Regions from separate parts of the Metabacillus litoralis genome, predicted to be linked through region 1. Evidence: riboswitches for the same ligand, from Rfam matches in the RefSeq annotation. Region 1 holds a riboswitch; each other region holds the start of a gene.
The links. Region 1 has a riboswitch for cyclic di-GMP ahead of D9842_RS06575 (hypothetical protein). Riboswitches for the same ligand answer to the same signal wherever they lie in the genome.

Region 1 (5,634 bases):
TTTTCATCTTCTAGTAATGTGTTCAGCTTTTTATACAACGGTTTTCGGTCATTTTTTTCATCGTGTAACAGCGCAACATGTGATGATAATCCTAGTGCTTCTAAGCGTTGATACACAACATCAAGTGCAGCTCTTTTTTGACAAACTAAAAGCACGCGTTTATCTTGAGATATGGAATTCGCGATTAAGTTCACAATGACCTGCGATTTACCAGTACCTGGTGGCCCATGAACAACTAACCCACGATTGCGGTCTACTTCATTAATAATTTCTTCTTGTGATGCATCTGTATCAAGAACAAAAAACTTCTCTTTTTCCGGTTTAGTAGCCATTTCCTTCTCCGTGCTACCTTCGTCATAATCAGAAGTTTTTAAATCCTCACCAGCATTCAGTAATTCACTTAAAATACCTAAATCAGCCTGTTCATCTTCAGTTGCCAATATTAATTCTTCGTAATCTTTTAATAAAGCTGAATTTCCCTGAGGGTAATTCCCTAATATCGCCATATGATCTAACTGAAATTGTCCCTTTTGAAATTCAGGAATTTCACTTTGTTTATAATCTTTAAACTTCTCAAGCTCCTGTCGATTGTTCCAAAGAATATTAAAGGAGTACTCTTTTAGCCAAGAAATTAACGTTAAAAAGTTGATCGATTTTGCTTGCTCTTCCGCTTCATCAAATATTTTCTCATCAATATCTAACCCACTAAATTTTTTGAAAGCTAAAATAAGTGTGCGGTTCAACTGAGGCTCGCCCTCATTTACATCGAGCTTCCACTGCGTACCGTTTACTTTTTCTCTCTCAAGCTTTACTGGATATAAAAACAAAGGAGCGCGTACGTATGTTCCGTCTAGCATACAGCCAGAAATGTACGGGTAACCAACATACAAATCATACAACCCTGTTTCTTCCTCGATTCCCTTTACATTTCGGTACAATGAAGTCAATTTCCCGGATAGAACTAAAGAGTCATCGTTAGAAACATCTTGCTTTACCAACACAACATTTCCTTTTCCTTCTACTACTCTTTCAACGACCGTTTTGGCATCAACTTTTTGCTTTAACTTATCAATCGAACTAATATCAAAAGCCCATTTATCATATAATTTCAAGGTCCGAATCGACCTGTTGCGTTTACTTAAATCATTTAATCGATCTTTTAATTGCGTTAATTTATCCTTCATTTTTTACCACCTATACTAAAAAATAAAAAATCATCAGTTCTCGTCTGATGATTTCTATTAAGTCATATATTAAATTATACCCCCTAAATATTTACAAGGAAAGGCAAAATTCGACTTTGGGAAAAGTATGCAAATGAGTGAAGAAGTTGCTTGTGAGTTTAGGTCAAAAACCGCAAGAAGTGTACTCGCGGTTTATTTACAGAGAATGAAAACCCTAAGTTCGACTAATTACTGTTCTACGACTATTGATTGTTTTTTAATAAATCCCGGATTTCTGTTAAGAGTTCCGTATTTTTATCAGTAGGTGCTGGCTTGTTGTCTTTCTCTGTTTCTTTCCTTTTGACATATTTGTTCATGACTCTGACAAAGAGGAAGATCGAAAAGGCAACAATCAGAAAGTCGACCACATTTTGTAAAAATTGACCATATTTAAGCTCTGCTTCCCCTATTTTTACGGTCAGATTTGTAAAATCAACTCCACCCATTAAAAGACCTACTAGTGGCATAATCATGTCATCAACAAGGGAAGAAACAATTTTCCCAAACGCTGCCCCAATTACAACCCCAACAGCCAGGTCCAGGACATTACCTTTCATGGCAAATTTCTTGAATTCATTCCACATACCTTTGTTCCACCCTTTCTTTTTAGATAGAGGTGATTATACTATGAAGGTGATGTGAAAACCAAATTTGATAAAAAATGTACACTTATATGGAAGCTAAATGGGCCTTTAAGTTAAGCAAGATAACATACTTAGTTACATCATAAAACGTAACATAATATTATTATGTTAACTTAAGAGTCAAGAAAGTAGAAAATCACTACAATTCCTACTTTCTTACTTTAAATTCTTATGTGATCCATCACAGTTAGGCATTCTTTTCGAAAGACCACATGTGCAATCAGTTAATCCCTTACCAATCAGAATTCGCTCAATACATTTCATAATCCTTGATTCTCTAGTTTTCGATTGTTTTGGCTGAGAGAAATGAAGAATATACGCTCTTTGTCGTCCCGGTGTTAATGCTTCAAAAGCCGTTTTCAAGGCAGGCAGCTCTTCAAATTTATGATGAAGCTCTTCAGGTATAGTAAACTCTGAATGCTCCTTAGCCTTCACTTCTAAACCCGCTTTTTCAACCTCAATAACTTCCAGGATATAAGCTTTCAAAATAGATTCCATTTCAATAATTTCTTGTAAATTTGTGAACCGAATTTGGCGAGCTGACTGGACATTCTCCGTTTGTTGAATGAGTATTTTCTGCGGATCCTTCAGCAAAGCACCTTTATGAAACAGAAGTGCACAGTAGTCTTTAAATCCATGGATTAACACAATATTTTTGCCATTTAACGTGTAACAAGGATGCTTCCACTTAAATTCTTCTGTTAACTCAGAGTCCTGAACGATCTCTCGTAGCTTCTCAAACTCTTCCTTCCACTTTTTCGCGGCACTTAAAAATTCATCAACTTTTGGATTTAAATTTGTATTGTTCATTTAGGTATACCTCATTTTAATTTTTCGGTCAGTAAAACAGCTAGAATTTCTCACTTTTGAATTTATAACAACACTTCTATTATATCAAGAAAATAGATAAAATACGGTTGGGATCGTTCCTTTTCTTGTAGTAACATAAAAAACGAGACTAAAGAATTAGCCTCGCAATTGTATTATGAATTTAAATTATTAGTAGGATTTCCATCCGCATCAGTACGTACATAACCTCCACCCTCTTCTTCACTCAGATTGACAGAAGTATCTCCATCTCCATCTCTCCAATAACCATCAATCCATACACCATCACGCCAATGACCTTCTACGTAATGAGGTTGTACATGGTGTGTTCCGGGTTGTTCTGATGTTTCTATTGAAGTTGCTGCTTCTGTGTGAGCCACATGAGGTTGGACTTGATGCACATTAGATGCTCCTTCTGTCCCTGCATTTGCTACATTTTGATGATCGTTAACTTGTTCAGCACCATCTGCTCCATCAACTAAATCGATCACCCCAACAGCAAGTGTCCCGATCGCCACTGTTTTTCCGATATCTCGTAATCCTTGCTTTACTTTTAGATCATCGCCGTCTCTAAATCCTTCATATGTAGATTTTCCACTATGATAGGTATTTTTAGCAGTGTGATAGACACCCTTTGCTGTTCTACCTATCGAATCCGCCATATCGTTTAATCCTTGATCCTTTTTATGTTTATCTTCTTGAATCAAACCTGATGCCGTATTCCATGCACCATCTGCCACTTGTCCGACCGTATCACCCGCAAATTCGGATGCTTTTTTAACCCCATCTCCTACTTCTTTAATAAACTTACTACCTGTTACATCTCCAACAACATTAACTGCCCCACCAATCACAGTTCCTGTTGCTTTACCTGCGAATTTACCAACATCTCTTAAAAATCCCATATATGTGTTCCTCCTCTATATTATAAGAATCAAAAAAGACCCACCCAAATAGGTGGATCATACCGACGTATCATTCTCCATCTTTTTAGGCGACTCGGCCACCATAGCATTTGCTTTAGGCCCGTAGTTTTGCGTCCCTACTTTTAAATAGGTTTGCCGTTATCTAATGGTGTGTATGTTATAGGATAATTTTACTAGATAATAGATTGTTTTTAAATAAAAATTTGCTAATAAATAATTATAATAGATTTGTCTTTGAGCTCTATTTTTAAGTATTTCGATGTAATTAGAATGGAATTCAAGTCATTGAGGTTTATTGGATTTCTTTCTTGATTTTTTCGAGTAAAAGATTTAAGCAAAATAAAAAAACACCCCCATGATTTATTGGAGGTAAGTACGTGTAGCCTTATTAAGAAGAATAAGCTCATCCAGTTTACTTTTTTATTTTGTAATTTTTATGATTCACAATCGTTTTCAGTGGTTCATTTTTTTCTTTTGACATACCGTAATCGACCATTACAGAATTTTCCCTAATCCCTAATACGACACCTTCATAGGTTTCACCCTCGCGTTTAAAGGATATTACATCACCAATTTTTGCAGTCGCCATTTATATCACCTCGCTTTTTTATCATGTCCAAAAAGGGCAATGAAATACGGACTTAATTTTCTATCATTTTGTATGAATACCCACTTTTCTTGATATTATAAATTATAACTTGATATTCCTCTGAGTTAGTTTAAGACTTATTGTGTATATCTGAATTAATTTATTATTAGGTGTGAGTCATCGAGATCAATTGGAACCCTGTTATAAATTAGTTCTAGCATTCCTTTACTACTTATTTAATATTAGCTAAACGAGAAGCACTATATGTTTCACCAATTTTAAACTTGAAGCCTTTCTCCCTAGTACCTACTCCATATTATCCTATTTATTAAATTCCTTAATTTCTCTCCACGAATTAAAGTAATTTGCATTTTGACCCTCTCTTTCATGGACTACTCGACTTTTCTTATCTTCAAACTGTTCTTTGTTCAAACAAGCAAATGATAAATCTTTGAAGTTATATCCAACAACAACATCCACATCTTTCATCTTTTGTTTTTGTACTTCGAAGGTTTCAAATGCATCGATTTTGTAAACTTGATATGGTAAGGTTGAATCTTTGTAGGCATTTTCGAATTGTAAATGCTTTACTCTAATCCTTACTACTTCCTTTTCACCTATTGGGACTGATATGTGATAAGGGAAATCATGATTAGACGTTCTAGACACTTTATAGCCTTCAGATTGTAATAGATCAGATACACGTTGTATAGCTATTTCTTGATCGTACTTTTTCATAGTGGTGTTCTTAATTCTAGGTAATTCAAGAACACTTTTATCAATACCAAAGGATAAATAATCTAAACCAAACTTCTTTTCCATCCCATTTGAAATCAATCTGGTTATCATTCTTATACGCTTTAATTCTTCAGTTTTAATAAAGAACTTACCTTTCAACCAACCATTAGCATCAGAATCTACCAAGAGCTGATTCATATCATCATAAATATTTAATGATTTTAAGAATTTTCCTTCTAATCTAAGTTCAACATATTTAATTGGTACTGGTTTTTTTTCATCATGAGGATATTTAATTCCCCCATATTGTATTGTTCCAATTTGTTCACTAGATTCGAATAGTTCCTTATGGGTAAATAGTTTAATTGATTCCTTACTTGATAATGGGACTTTGCATTGTAAATGAACCTGATTAAACAGAAAAATTATTTTCAAAAAGAACTTCTGTGCTTTTTCATATGGATGAATGGATTCACGCATAAAACTCCCCCACTTTCGACTTTAAGTATAAGATCATCTATTTCATTTCAAAATCAGCCTTACTCTCTCCCATATATGTAAGTACTCCATTGGTATATGTCAAAATTCAATTAGCTTTTTCGATTCGATCATTTTGTTGTTTTCTTTCTTCAACTACTTCATCCAAATACTGAGTATCTTCATTCAATTTCTTAGCTTGGCGAGCA
Region 2 (5,634 bases), 2.1 Mb from region 1:
GCATAACCAAAATTAACAATGCTTTCATGGCGAATTTTTACTCCTTTTGGCGTACCAGTTGATCCTGAAGTATATATAATATAAGCAAGGTTAGAATTTTCAACAACGACCGTTGGCGCAGTATTCTCTTCTGAAATATCTTCAATAGATAGATAAGGAACGGCTGATTCTATCATTAAATTAGCTAAAATATCTTTTTGTTCTTTAGATGTTAGTACAAGCTTACTCGAGGAATCCTTAATAATATATTGATTACGTTCCTCAGGATTTTCTGGTGTTAATGGCACATACACTGCCCCAGACTTCATAACTCCTAGCATCGCAATAATTGCTTCAATACTTCGATCCATAAAAACCGAAATGTAATCGCCAATTCGAATTCCTTGTGAAATCAGATAATTAGCAACCATATTCGATTTCTCGTCTAAAGCCTTAAACGTAATTGTTCGATCTCGACCATCTGAAACAGCTATATGCTCTGGATACATGGTAGCTGTTTCCACAAAAACATTATGTAAGCCTATATTAGTAGGGAAAAATTGGTCTGTATGATTAATTCCTGACCATAAGTTCTCATCCTCTACTGATAGTACCTTCACAGGCTTTTGTTTGACTAATGTTGTCATCTATAAACACATCCTACTTATTTATTTGAAAATAACCTTAGTTTTTAAAATGATCCCTCTGCAAAGTTTTTAGCACCAAAAACCTATAGAGACTTTTTCCCTATAGGCCTAGTGAATAATAAAGAATTTTAAGTACTATACTTTTAAAGTTGATACAGCTTCTTCAAGAGTATCAATTACCTTTTTCATATCCTGTGCCGAATCAACAATTGTATCAAATGAAACCTTCTGGGCCTTGATACTATCTGTTAATGAAATAACTGTATCGCTATTTTGTGTTGTTAAATCTGTAAACTGTTCAAAAGTAGCTGTAATTTGTTGATTTTCTGCAGACATTTGTTCTGTTGCTGCAGATATTTCATCCATTTGAGCAGACACATTGCGCGCAGAATCAAGAATATCAGCAAAAAGAATTCCTGTCTCTTTTACAAGAGACACACCAGCGTTCGCGTATTTGACCCCATCATTAATTGAAATAACAGCTTCTTCTGTTTCTTGTTGTATATAATCTATCAATGATTTAATTTTTTCTGCAGAACCTTTTGATTGTTCAGCTAGCTTTTTCACTTCATCAGCAACAATTGCAAATCCTTTCCCATGCTCCCCTGCTCTTGCTGCTTCAATGGAAGCATTTAAGGATAAAAGACTTGTTTGCTCAGAAATACTTGTAATCAGACCAACAATCGAATGAATTTCATTAGAACGTTCATTAAGATTTCGAATAAGTTTTTCGGAGTTTTGAGACGATTGATTAATCAATCCCATTTGTTTTCCTACTTGATCAACTGAGTCACTCCCTTTCATTGCAAGACTCTCAGTTTCTTTCGATCCTTCACTAACATTAGAAATATTACGAGCCACTGTCTCTACTCCAGCAGACAATTGTTGTAATGAAGAGGAAATCTCATAAGCAGATCCACTTTGAGATTCAAATCTTCCTGACATTTCTGACACGTCAGTAGTAATACGATCCATTTTTTCACTAGTATTACTTACAGAAGTGAACAATGAGTCATAGTTACTTGACGTATTCTTCGAAGCAGATCCAATCGAATTAATTAAACTTCTTATATTATCAACCATCACATTAAAGCTTACTGCTACCCTACCTATCTCATCATTCGACTCTTTTAATCTCACATCGTAATTACCTGCTGTGACAGATTCGATCCCACTAGCAAGCTCACCGATCGGTTTATATAGTTTTCCTAATAAGAAATATTCCAGCACAGCAATAACTAAAACGACAATTAATAGAATAATTCCTACAGTCATTAAGATATTTCTTTGGCTATCGACAAAGCTTTGTGCATTAAAGTCCATTCCGTAATAAGCATAAACCTCACCATTTTCATCCACATATGGTTTGGCAACTGTAATCCAAGTTCCTAAACCATCTGAGTAAATATCAGAAACCACTATTTCCTTTTCAGCCGTAAGCTTCTTTACTAGCTTGACAATATTATCAGGCTGACCATACATATCCCCAACTGTTAAATCCGCTTCCGCTTTAAGTATGTCTAATAATTCTGTTGGTGAAGCAACTAAACTCGTTTCTGAACCATTTTCCAGCTCGGTACCAAAGATATAACCTTGTGCAACTGAAGGTTGGTAATTTGATAATTGATCAAAATGACTGATCAAACGCTGAGCAGCTTCACTACTCTCATCATCTGTTTCCATTACTTCCATTACATCTTTAGGATCAATATCCTGTGACCACGTTTCAACAGTTTGTTCAGCATCTGTTACAAGATTCTGTAACATAAACTTAGAATTAACAAAGTAACTTACCCCCGTTACTAAAATAGCAACTAAAGTAGTCGTGATGATACTAAATAAAATACTTTTTGTTTTTAATGATATATTAGAATACCATTTCTTCATTGTTGTACACTTCCCTTAACTTATTAATCAAATTCTATTGCGAAATAACAAAAAATTGCTACAAGTATTCTATCGGCTATATCATCAAATTGCTTAACTCTTTTAAAAATAATCTTTGTTAAACTTGGTTGGTGCTTTCACTGAAGGAAATCGTTTTTGCTGACAGTCAGGGAGTCTAATACCATTCACTTCAATCAACAAAGTAGAAAAATCAACATAAAGCTATAAAATAGCCTAAAAATAAAAAGCTACTTCAATAAGAAGTAGCCCAAAAGAATCACACAATCCCCGTAGTAATTGAATGAAATGCAACTGGCTGACTTATACTTATGTCTAGTATTTAGTCCCTATAGTTTTGCGTCCTATTTTTTCAAATAGTTTGCCTATATTAAATTAGATATATAGCCCTAAGTAATATATCATACTTTTCTCATAATTGGTATACGGAAATAATAATACTGAATATTCCGATAAATAAACGAAGGTGTCATAAGTATAGATTTTGGGACACCTTCCGGGTTATGGTATAGATGCTGTAGATGAATCTTCTGAAATGATTATGCATTAAAAGTAAAAAGGAGTGAGCATCAAGCTACACTCCATAAAGAGAACATTCAAGAAGATATTGAATTGTGCGTATCCACTTTAAGCTGTTTTGCTAATCAAACCGAGGTAACTAAAGAGATGTTACATTTCAAAGCAAACAGTGTTACATTAAACTATTAAAACATTACTGTCTAATTGAAGATCTACTAATTTACAACCCTTCTTGAATACATGGATGTATCATCGCCGTTAAATATCTCATTTTACGTTACACGGTAAAAATTAACAGACACGGCACTTAGCATAGATTTATTTTCTAGTGTCATAGGTGTAGCTTCATCTACCATAGGGGTAATCGTACTTACAAACAGTGATTTGCACAGCCAAGTGTATTTGTCATGTGAAACCTCAAACTTTGGGCAAGTTCTAGCATAACCAGTAGGTGGAAGTTCTTGTAAGTTTATGATCCCGTTGTTCATTACGTAGATAAGTGCGTTGTCATCTGTCTTTAGTGTATATTTAGCTTCTACTTCCATTATTCCATCTGCCCTAATTAACTGCCAGTCAGCTCCACCTGGAACAACTATTCCTTTTAGGTTTTTTCCTTCGAAAGTTCCTCCTGTTATCGGTGCTATATTCCGAATACCGGTTGAGACTGGGCCAATCTCTAATTCTTTGCTAATCGTCACATACGCATGAAATACAAATTCTAATCCAATCGATGACAAGATGAATCAACTCCTCCTAGTTAACTATTATGAAATAGACCCTCGCTTTTAATAGAGTACAAGCCGTAGCCCTCTTAGTTCATAAGGACCTTACCCGACAGGCAGTCCTGACCCTTTGCCAAGTGCTTGTTATTTTGTTTCGGCTATTTTTTCAACGGTAACGGTAGATATGCTGGATTTCTTGACTCTTTGATTAGTCTCAATAAGTCCAAAACTTATGATAGCTACGAGGAAAGTCGCTATCGCGGATACAATCATGACGAAAGAGAAACCATGGACGTCAGCTAAAGCACCTGAACCCCCTACAATAAAGGAACCAAAGATTTCGCCCACTCCAATAATAATAGCGACTGAAGTTGCAGTTAGATGTGGTGGTACCGTTTCTTGAGGAATGACATTAAAAAAAATAGGCGTTAGAGTTCCCAACATTCCACCGAATAACATTAAGAGGATAATCCCGAAAGTACTGACCGGGAAAAAGTATAAACCAAGTGGAGCTAATACTCCTAAAAGGGCGAAAATAATCAATGTCTTTTTTCTACCAAAATAATCTGAAAACATTGGTATACCAATCGTTGTAAGGATTCCCAAAAGCCCCATTGCAGACATTATCATTCCCATTCTTTCAATAGACATCTGCCCTACCGAAGTCAAAAATAGTGGTACATATGAATAGAAAATCCAAATACCTCCCATACCAAAAATTGCAATAAGCATGCAGAGAACATATTTCTATATTTGAAAATGTCGGTAAAACTTGTTTTTTGCTTTTGCTCAGTTTGGTGGATTTTGTCAGGACTTATTTCATTAGTAAACAGATATACTAGTAATCCTAAAATTAAACTAGGAATACTTATGATGACAAACGCCCAATGCCAATTAAGCATAGAAATAGTCTGAGTCACAAGAATTGGACCAAGAGCAACAGCGATAACAGCGACTCCCGCATTGACGATGCCTGCATTTCGTCCAAAGCGTCCCGGGGAAGATGCAGAAGCGATCATTAACATAGCCAACGGATAAATTGGTCCTTCACATACACCGACCAAGAATCGTATGATTAACAGAGAATGATACGAGTTTGCAAGCCCTGATAATGCAGAAAATACAGCGGTTGCCAGGATAGCTGCAATTAATAATGGCTTTCTTTTTCCAGTTTTGTCAGAAATCATACCAATTATAGGCCCTGAAATAGCAAATCCGATTGTTTGCCACATATTGATTTGTCCAACTTGCCCAGTTGTTAATTCCAAATCTCCCACCATAGCAGGGATTATATAGGACAATGCTGATCTATCTAAAAATAAGAAACCCCATGCAAAAAAGATAAGAATGACTAGTCGATACTCATAGAGACGTGATGAATTTGACAGTTGATTTTTCATCCTCTACCTTCCTTTCTTTTCTAGCTAACTTATTTTAAAAATACACATTTGCTTTTGTTAAAATTTAGGGTCAATCGGAGTTGCCATGTTTGACCGTGCTTCTATTATCTCCGCAGCATCAAATAAAGTATCTTCACGAAAACGTCTCCCTAAAAGTTGGACACCATTCGGTAATCCACTTGTTACAGAGGTAGGTACTGAAATAGCTGGGAATCCTAATACAGGAACAGACACCATTGGCCACTGGGCATTTAATAAGCGTTTACTCGCAGAAACACTTTCTATATCTTCATCTTGGAGAAATGCTTGCTCCGTTGAACTAGGGAAAAGAATGAGTGGATATTCTTCTAAGAACTGCTGCAACTGGGCAATAAGTGTACCTCGACGAGCATATCCTTGTTTGTATTTTTCAAGACTAGGTTTACCCCATAATTCTTCAGAAACTTTATAGACATACTCTAA
Region 3 (5,634 bases), 1.3 Mb from region 1:
CTTAGTAGAAGAGGGGCAAGTTGATGTCGGGATGATCGTCTTACCAACTGATGCTCGCAAGTTCAATATCACACCGTTTATTAATGAAGAATTTATGCTTTATACCAACAAATCTCACACATTGGCAAACGAAAAGAAAGTTAACCTCCAACAATTAGCTGAAGAAAACTTTATTTTATTTAATAGAGAGTTTGCCTTACATGAGCTCATCATTAACCATTGCAAGGAAGCAGGTTTTCATCCAAATATCGCTTATGAAAGCTCTCAATGGGATTTGATCACTGAACTAGTCGGAGCTGAATTAGGAATAACACTCCTTCCAAAATCAATTTATGAAAAAATGGATAGCCAGTCTATTAAGATGATCCCCTTAGCCTCACCACCAATGTGGGAGCTTGGAATTATTACAAAAAAAGATCGATATCAATCGTATGCGGTTAGAGCGTTATTGGAGTTAGAAGTGCCTGTCACTTCCCGATATTTGTAGAATGATGTCAATAAAACCAACCTTATTACTGTGCAGGTCTTTTCAAAAATGAAAATAACCTACTCCGGAGAATAGTCTCTCCACAGTAGGTTATTGTATTTAGACTTGGCGTCTCTGTTTTATTTCCTCAATGGCATCTTCACGAACTTTACCAGAGAATTTGATGAAAAGAATTGGAATGGCTGCAATGATACCGATTACAGCTGGAGCTAGCGTAAATCCAGCAAATATTCCATTAACTGTTTCTGCAGTTTGACTTTGTGAAGCAGCTTGATATCCAATAAAGGTTAAGATAAAACCAACTACTAACCCTGTTATTGCTCCTTGACACTTACTTGTAAAAGATTGTACTGCGAAGGAAATAGCTTCAAAACGGTTTCCAGTTTTCCATTCCCCAAAGTCAATGGAATCTGCAATTAACAATGAAACGATTGTTGAGTTAATTAAAGCAAATAATAAGGTGATACCATTTAAAATAAAAACAAGTGGTAAGTTGTCATAGCCAATTAAGAATAAACTTAAAAGAACTACAGCATTTGCAATTGAACATGTTAGAAAGATATATTTCTTTTCAAATCGCTTTGTTAAAGCTGGCACGATAATTGGAATTAAAAAGACAATTGCCAACGCAGGTACATTTAACATCGTCATATATGAAATACTACCTAAGTTATTAACAGCAAAGTAGACTGAAAGTGATTGAGAAATTGGCATTGATAGTCCTAAGAAAGCAGTTAATAGCGTTAGCTGTAAAGGTCTATTCATTTTCAAATAAGCCAATGTTTGTTTTAAACTAATCGTCTCATTACTAGATTTAACTCTTTCCTTACATGTAAAGGCCATAACTAACATAAAGATTAGTGCTAAAACAGATGCATAAATAGCTAAATTTGAGTAACCTCTACCCGGATTTATTCCATCAACATAAGCTACAATTGGCCCTCCTACTAGCATTAGAAGAATTAATCCTACAAGTGTTGAAACACGGGCTATCGATACTAATCTTGTTCGTTTTGTTTCATCCTGTGTCATGACAGTTGAGAAACTCCAATATGGAACATCGAAAAATGTAAATGCTAGTCCCCATAAAATATAGAATACTAATAAGTAAGTGAATTTCCCTGAATCAGAAAGATCTGGACCATTGAAGAGAAGAATTGTTAATACAACCCAGATGATACTACTTACTATTAAATAAGGTCTAAATTTACCATATCGTGTTCTTGTTCGATCTACAACGATACCAGCAATTGGATCTGAAATGGCATCAACAATTTTGGCAATAAAGAAGATTGAACCTACTGCTAATGCTGATACTCCAAAAACATCTGTTGCATAAATCATTAGATAAACATTAATAAGACCAGATAGTAAAGAGTTGCCTAATCCACCTCCAATATAAGAAGCTGTTTCTCTCTTTTTCAATTCTGTTTTTTGAGTACTTTCATAGTACAAATCATAATTTCTTGCTGTCTCCATTTTATTACACTCCTTTACTTGTTGATTTCACAATTGTAGCGGTTTCATCTTTAACCTATATTACTTCACTTTTAAAACTATAAACTCAAATACTTAGTTAATTAAACATATAGTAACTAATGACTAGATTGTAGTTCGAATTTCTTAAGTTACTTACATATTAGCAATCGCTTTCAAATAAAGTAATGTTAAAATGAAAGCGACTTCTTACTCGAATCAAAGATTCACTTTAGTTAATAAGATGAATTTCTTTAAAGCACAAGAAAACTACATTAATGCACCAAATATCTTCTCCTTATGCATTACATTTTGTTTCCAAAAAAAAGAGAAACAGTATCTGTTTCTCTCATAATTATTAGACTTCTCTAACTTCTGCGTTGGTTAAACCTGTGTTTCTAGCTAGCCTGCTTAATTGTAGCTTTAATATTGCATTTCCATTAATATTAAAAACAACTTTTTTGAATCCTGATTCCTTGTACATTCTGTAAGAACTCTCCAAGCTTGGAATCATTTCAGGTTTTAAAAGATCCATAGAAGTACAATCTATTTCTAGCACATACTCGCTAGCATTGATACGATTCACTTCATTGTTATAATCTCTGACGAAGTTTTGCACATCAGTAGGTGTAAATGTTCCTCCGACAAACATATCAAAAATCTTCGTGCTTGAATTTACTTTCATTTGATAACTTCCACTTGCCATAATATTGCCTCTCCTCTTTGTCATGTGTGGTCTAGATGAATAACCAAAAGAAACAATACATTTTTGTTTGATTCTGTAACTTGGCAATCATAGCTATAGCCTTAGACCCATAGTTTTGCGTCCTTATTTTTCAATAAGTTTGCCTAATTGACATCAATAAGTCTAAAAGACTAGTTAAATGTACCTATATATTATTATACGAAAAAGAAAATAATTCAATATATTTTTTTCTTTTAAATTTTCCCCAATCTATGTACAAGTTGCCATGAAACCACTTTAACTTACGAGTTTCCCTTTACAAATTAAAAAAGCAAGCAGAATTAGCCTGCTTACCTTTGTAGTCCTTTACACTGACTCCACCATGCTTCTTGTTTCACCTTTAACAAACTTCATAAACAAAAATCGAACAAGTGGCCCCATAACAATAAGCTGAAGCGGAAATGCTAAAGCAAAGTTCTTAGCTACTGTAGACAGGTAGCTTTGTAAAAAAGAATCTGTTGATAGCCCGTTCGTTAAATAAGCAGCAATTACTCCATAAAGTGACATGAAAATGACCATACCCAGCACCATAAAGAATGAAATAGACAGGATCATAAAAATTTTCTTAGACTTATCAAATGGCAAAGATAAGGCAATCTTCTTCGCAAAAGGACCAACTAAAAATAAATCAAGTAACAATGCTACAATAAATGCACTTAAAAGTTGAACAAGTCCTTCTATAAATGAAATTTCTCCAAGCATTCCAGTAAGAATCATATTATAAATCCCCATCACAATGACCATACCGGTACACATCATCAAACCAAAATAAATCCCCTCTTTTTTCGTTGTTGGCAAATTACTCATCCTTCCTGTTGTTTGTGCTTTTGTAAGTATATCGATTATAAAAATTCCTCGTAAGTGAACATTTTGTGAACAATAGAGATTATTTAAGAACATAGAGGAAACAAAAAAGGCTTCAATCCATAGTTGGAATTGAAGCCTTTTTGCTTATTATTTGAAGAATTTAATTAATAAAGATGACACGCAACATACCGTCCCGTTGCCACTTCCTTCAGTTGTGGTCGCTCCTCCTTGCAAACTTGCATACACTGTGCACATCTTGTATGAAAAGCACATCCACTAGGCGGATTATCAGGACTAGGAACATCACCCTTTAAAATAATTCTCTCTCTTGCTCCACCTACTTTAGGGACAGGAACTGCTGATAACAATGCCTGTGTATAAGGATGCAGAGGTGCTTTATATAAGTTTTCTTTATCGGATAACTCTACCATTCTGCCAAGATACATAACTCCAACTCTTGTACTAAAATGCTTAACAACACTTAAATCATGAGCAATAAATAAATAGGTTAACTTAAATTCCTCTTGTAGATCACGCATTAAGTTTAACACTTGTGCCTGGACAGAAACATCTAATGCGGAAACAGGTTCATCTGCGATAATAAGATCGGGCTCTAGCATTAAAGCTCTCGCAATTCCTATTCGCTGACGCTGACCACCACTAAATTCATGTGGATATCGATGGGCAAATAATCTATTTAAGCCAACCTTCTCGAGCATTTCATCTGCCTTTTCTTCACGCTCTTTATTACTATATAATGAATGAATTTGGTATGGTTCCATCAAAATACTTTTGATTGTTTTTCGTGAATTTAAAGAAGAATAAGGATCTTGAAAAATCATTTGCATGTCTTTTCTATATGGTCTTAGTTCTTTAAAAGACATGTTAGATATGTTTTTACCTTTATAAAGGACCTCTCCCTCGGTAGGCTTAAACAATTGAAGAACAGTTCTACCTAGTGTAGACTTACCACAACCACTTTCCCCTACAAGACCTAATGTTTCACCCTCAAATAATGAGAATGTCACATCATCTACAGCCTTTACACTGCCAGCTTCTCTACTTAAAATTCCTTTTTTAATAGGAAAGTATTTTTTAAGATTTTTAACTGTTAATAATTCCTCCATCACCCTACGCCACCGTCCTCACTATAAAGCCAACAACATGTAAATTGATTGTCAGATATTTTTAGTCTTGGTGGAATCAACTGATAACAAGACTCTGTTGCATGTGCACATCTTGGTGCAAATCGACAGCCTGCTGGCATTTCTTCAGGCAATGGGACAGAACCTGGAATTGCATGTAAACGGTCTTTTTCGTCCGATAAACTAGGGATCGATTCTAACAATCCTTTCGTATACGGATGCTTTGGATTATTAAAAATTTCAGCAACTGTGGCTTCTTCAACAACTCTACCAGCATACATAACAATGACTCTATCACACACTTCTGCTACAACCCCTAAATCATGCGTAATTAACATGATTGCTGTATTAAATTCCTTTTGAAGTGTTCTCATTAAGTCAAGAATTTGTGCTTGTATTGTCACATCAAGGGCAGTTGTTGGTTCATCTGCGATAAGTAATTTGGGATTACAAGAAAGAGCCATTGCAATCATTACCCGCTGTCTCATCCCACCAGAAAGCTGATGCGGATACTCAGTTAAGATTTGATTTGCTCTTGGAATCCCAACCTTTTCAAGCATTTCGGCTGCCTTAGCATTCGCTTGTTTCTTATTTAAATCTGTATGATTGCGAATCATTTCCACCATTTGATAGCCAATTGTAAGTACCGGGTTTAAGGAAGACATTGGGTCCTGGAATATCATTGCGATTTCATTTCCTCTTATTCGCTGATAGTCTAAATCAGATAACCCGTTTATTACTTTCCCATTAAATTCGATGCTGCTATTTTCACCCAATTGACTATATTCCTTTGGTAATAATCCCATCACCGAAAGAGAAGTAACACTTTTACCGCATCCTGATTCTCCCACAATTCCAACTGTTTCTCCCGGCATTACATTGAAGCTGACCCCATTAATCGTAGAAACATATTTGCGGTCTTTTTTAAACCTTACTTCTAAATCTTTTATTTCTAAGAGAGCGGTCATTTCTAT

Region 2: another riboswitch for cyclic di-GMP. It lies ahead of D9842_RS22090 (methyl-accepting chemotaxis protein); the one in region 1 lies ahead of D9842_RS06575 (hypothetical protein).
Region 3: another riboswitch for cyclic di-GMP. It lies ahead of D9842_RS00240 (hypothetical protein); the one in region 1 lies ahead of D9842_RS06575 (hypothetical protein).

What each region holds. Positions count from the first base shown of each region.
Region 1 covers NZ_CP033043.1:1,375,703-1,381,336, forward strand. The annotation lists gene D9842_RS06560 (AAA domain-containing protein) at 1-1,184, opposite strand, end outside; gene mscL (large conductance mechanosensitive channel protein MscL) at 1,427-1,807, opposite strand; gene D9842_RS06570 (DUF1801 domain-containing protein) at 2,024-2,677, opposite strand; gene D9842_RS06575 (hypothetical protein) at 2,851-3,600, opposite strand; cyclic di-GMP riboswitch class I at 3,686-3,768, opposite strand; gene D9842_RS06580 (DUF2187 family protein) at 4,034-4,210, opposite strand; gene D9842_RS06585 (hypothetical protein) at 4,532-5,428, opposite strand; gene D9842_RS06590 (UvrD-helicase domain-containing protein) at 5,535-5,634, opposite strand, start outside.
Region 2 covers NZ_CP033043.1:4,513,092-4,518,725, reverse strand. The annotation lists gene D9842_RS22095 (non-ribosomal peptide synthetase) at 1-626, opposite strand, end outside; gene D9842_RS22090 (methyl-accepting chemotaxis protein) at 762-2,513, opposite strand; cyclic di-GMP riboswitch class I at 2,818-2,907, opposite strand; gene D9842_RS22085 (DUF3237 domain-containing protein) at 3,323-3,787, opposite strand; gene D9842_RS22080 (MFS transporter) at 3,917-4,483, opposite strand; gene D9842_RS22075 (MFS transporter) at 4,438-5,172, opposite strand; gene D9842_RS22070 (amidase family protein) at 5,230-5,634, opposite strand, start outside.
Region 3 covers NZ_CP033043.1:50,749-56,382, reverse strand. The annotation lists gene D9842_RS00250 (LysR family transcriptional regulator) at 1-487, shown strand, start outside; gene D9842_RS00245 (MFS transporter) at 587-1,966, opposite strand; gene D9842_RS00240 (hypothetical protein) at 2,322-2,669, opposite strand; cyclic di-GMP riboswitch class I at 2,741-2,823, opposite strand; gene D9842_RS00235 (DUF2798 domain-containing protein) at 3,015-3,506, opposite strand; gene D9842_RS00230 (ABC transporter ATP-binding protein) at 3,680-4,642, opposite strand; gene D9842_RS00225 (ABC transporter ATP-binding protein) at 4,642-5,628, opposite strand; gene D9842_RS00220 (DUF1028 domain-containing protein) at 5,634-5,634, opposite strand, start outside.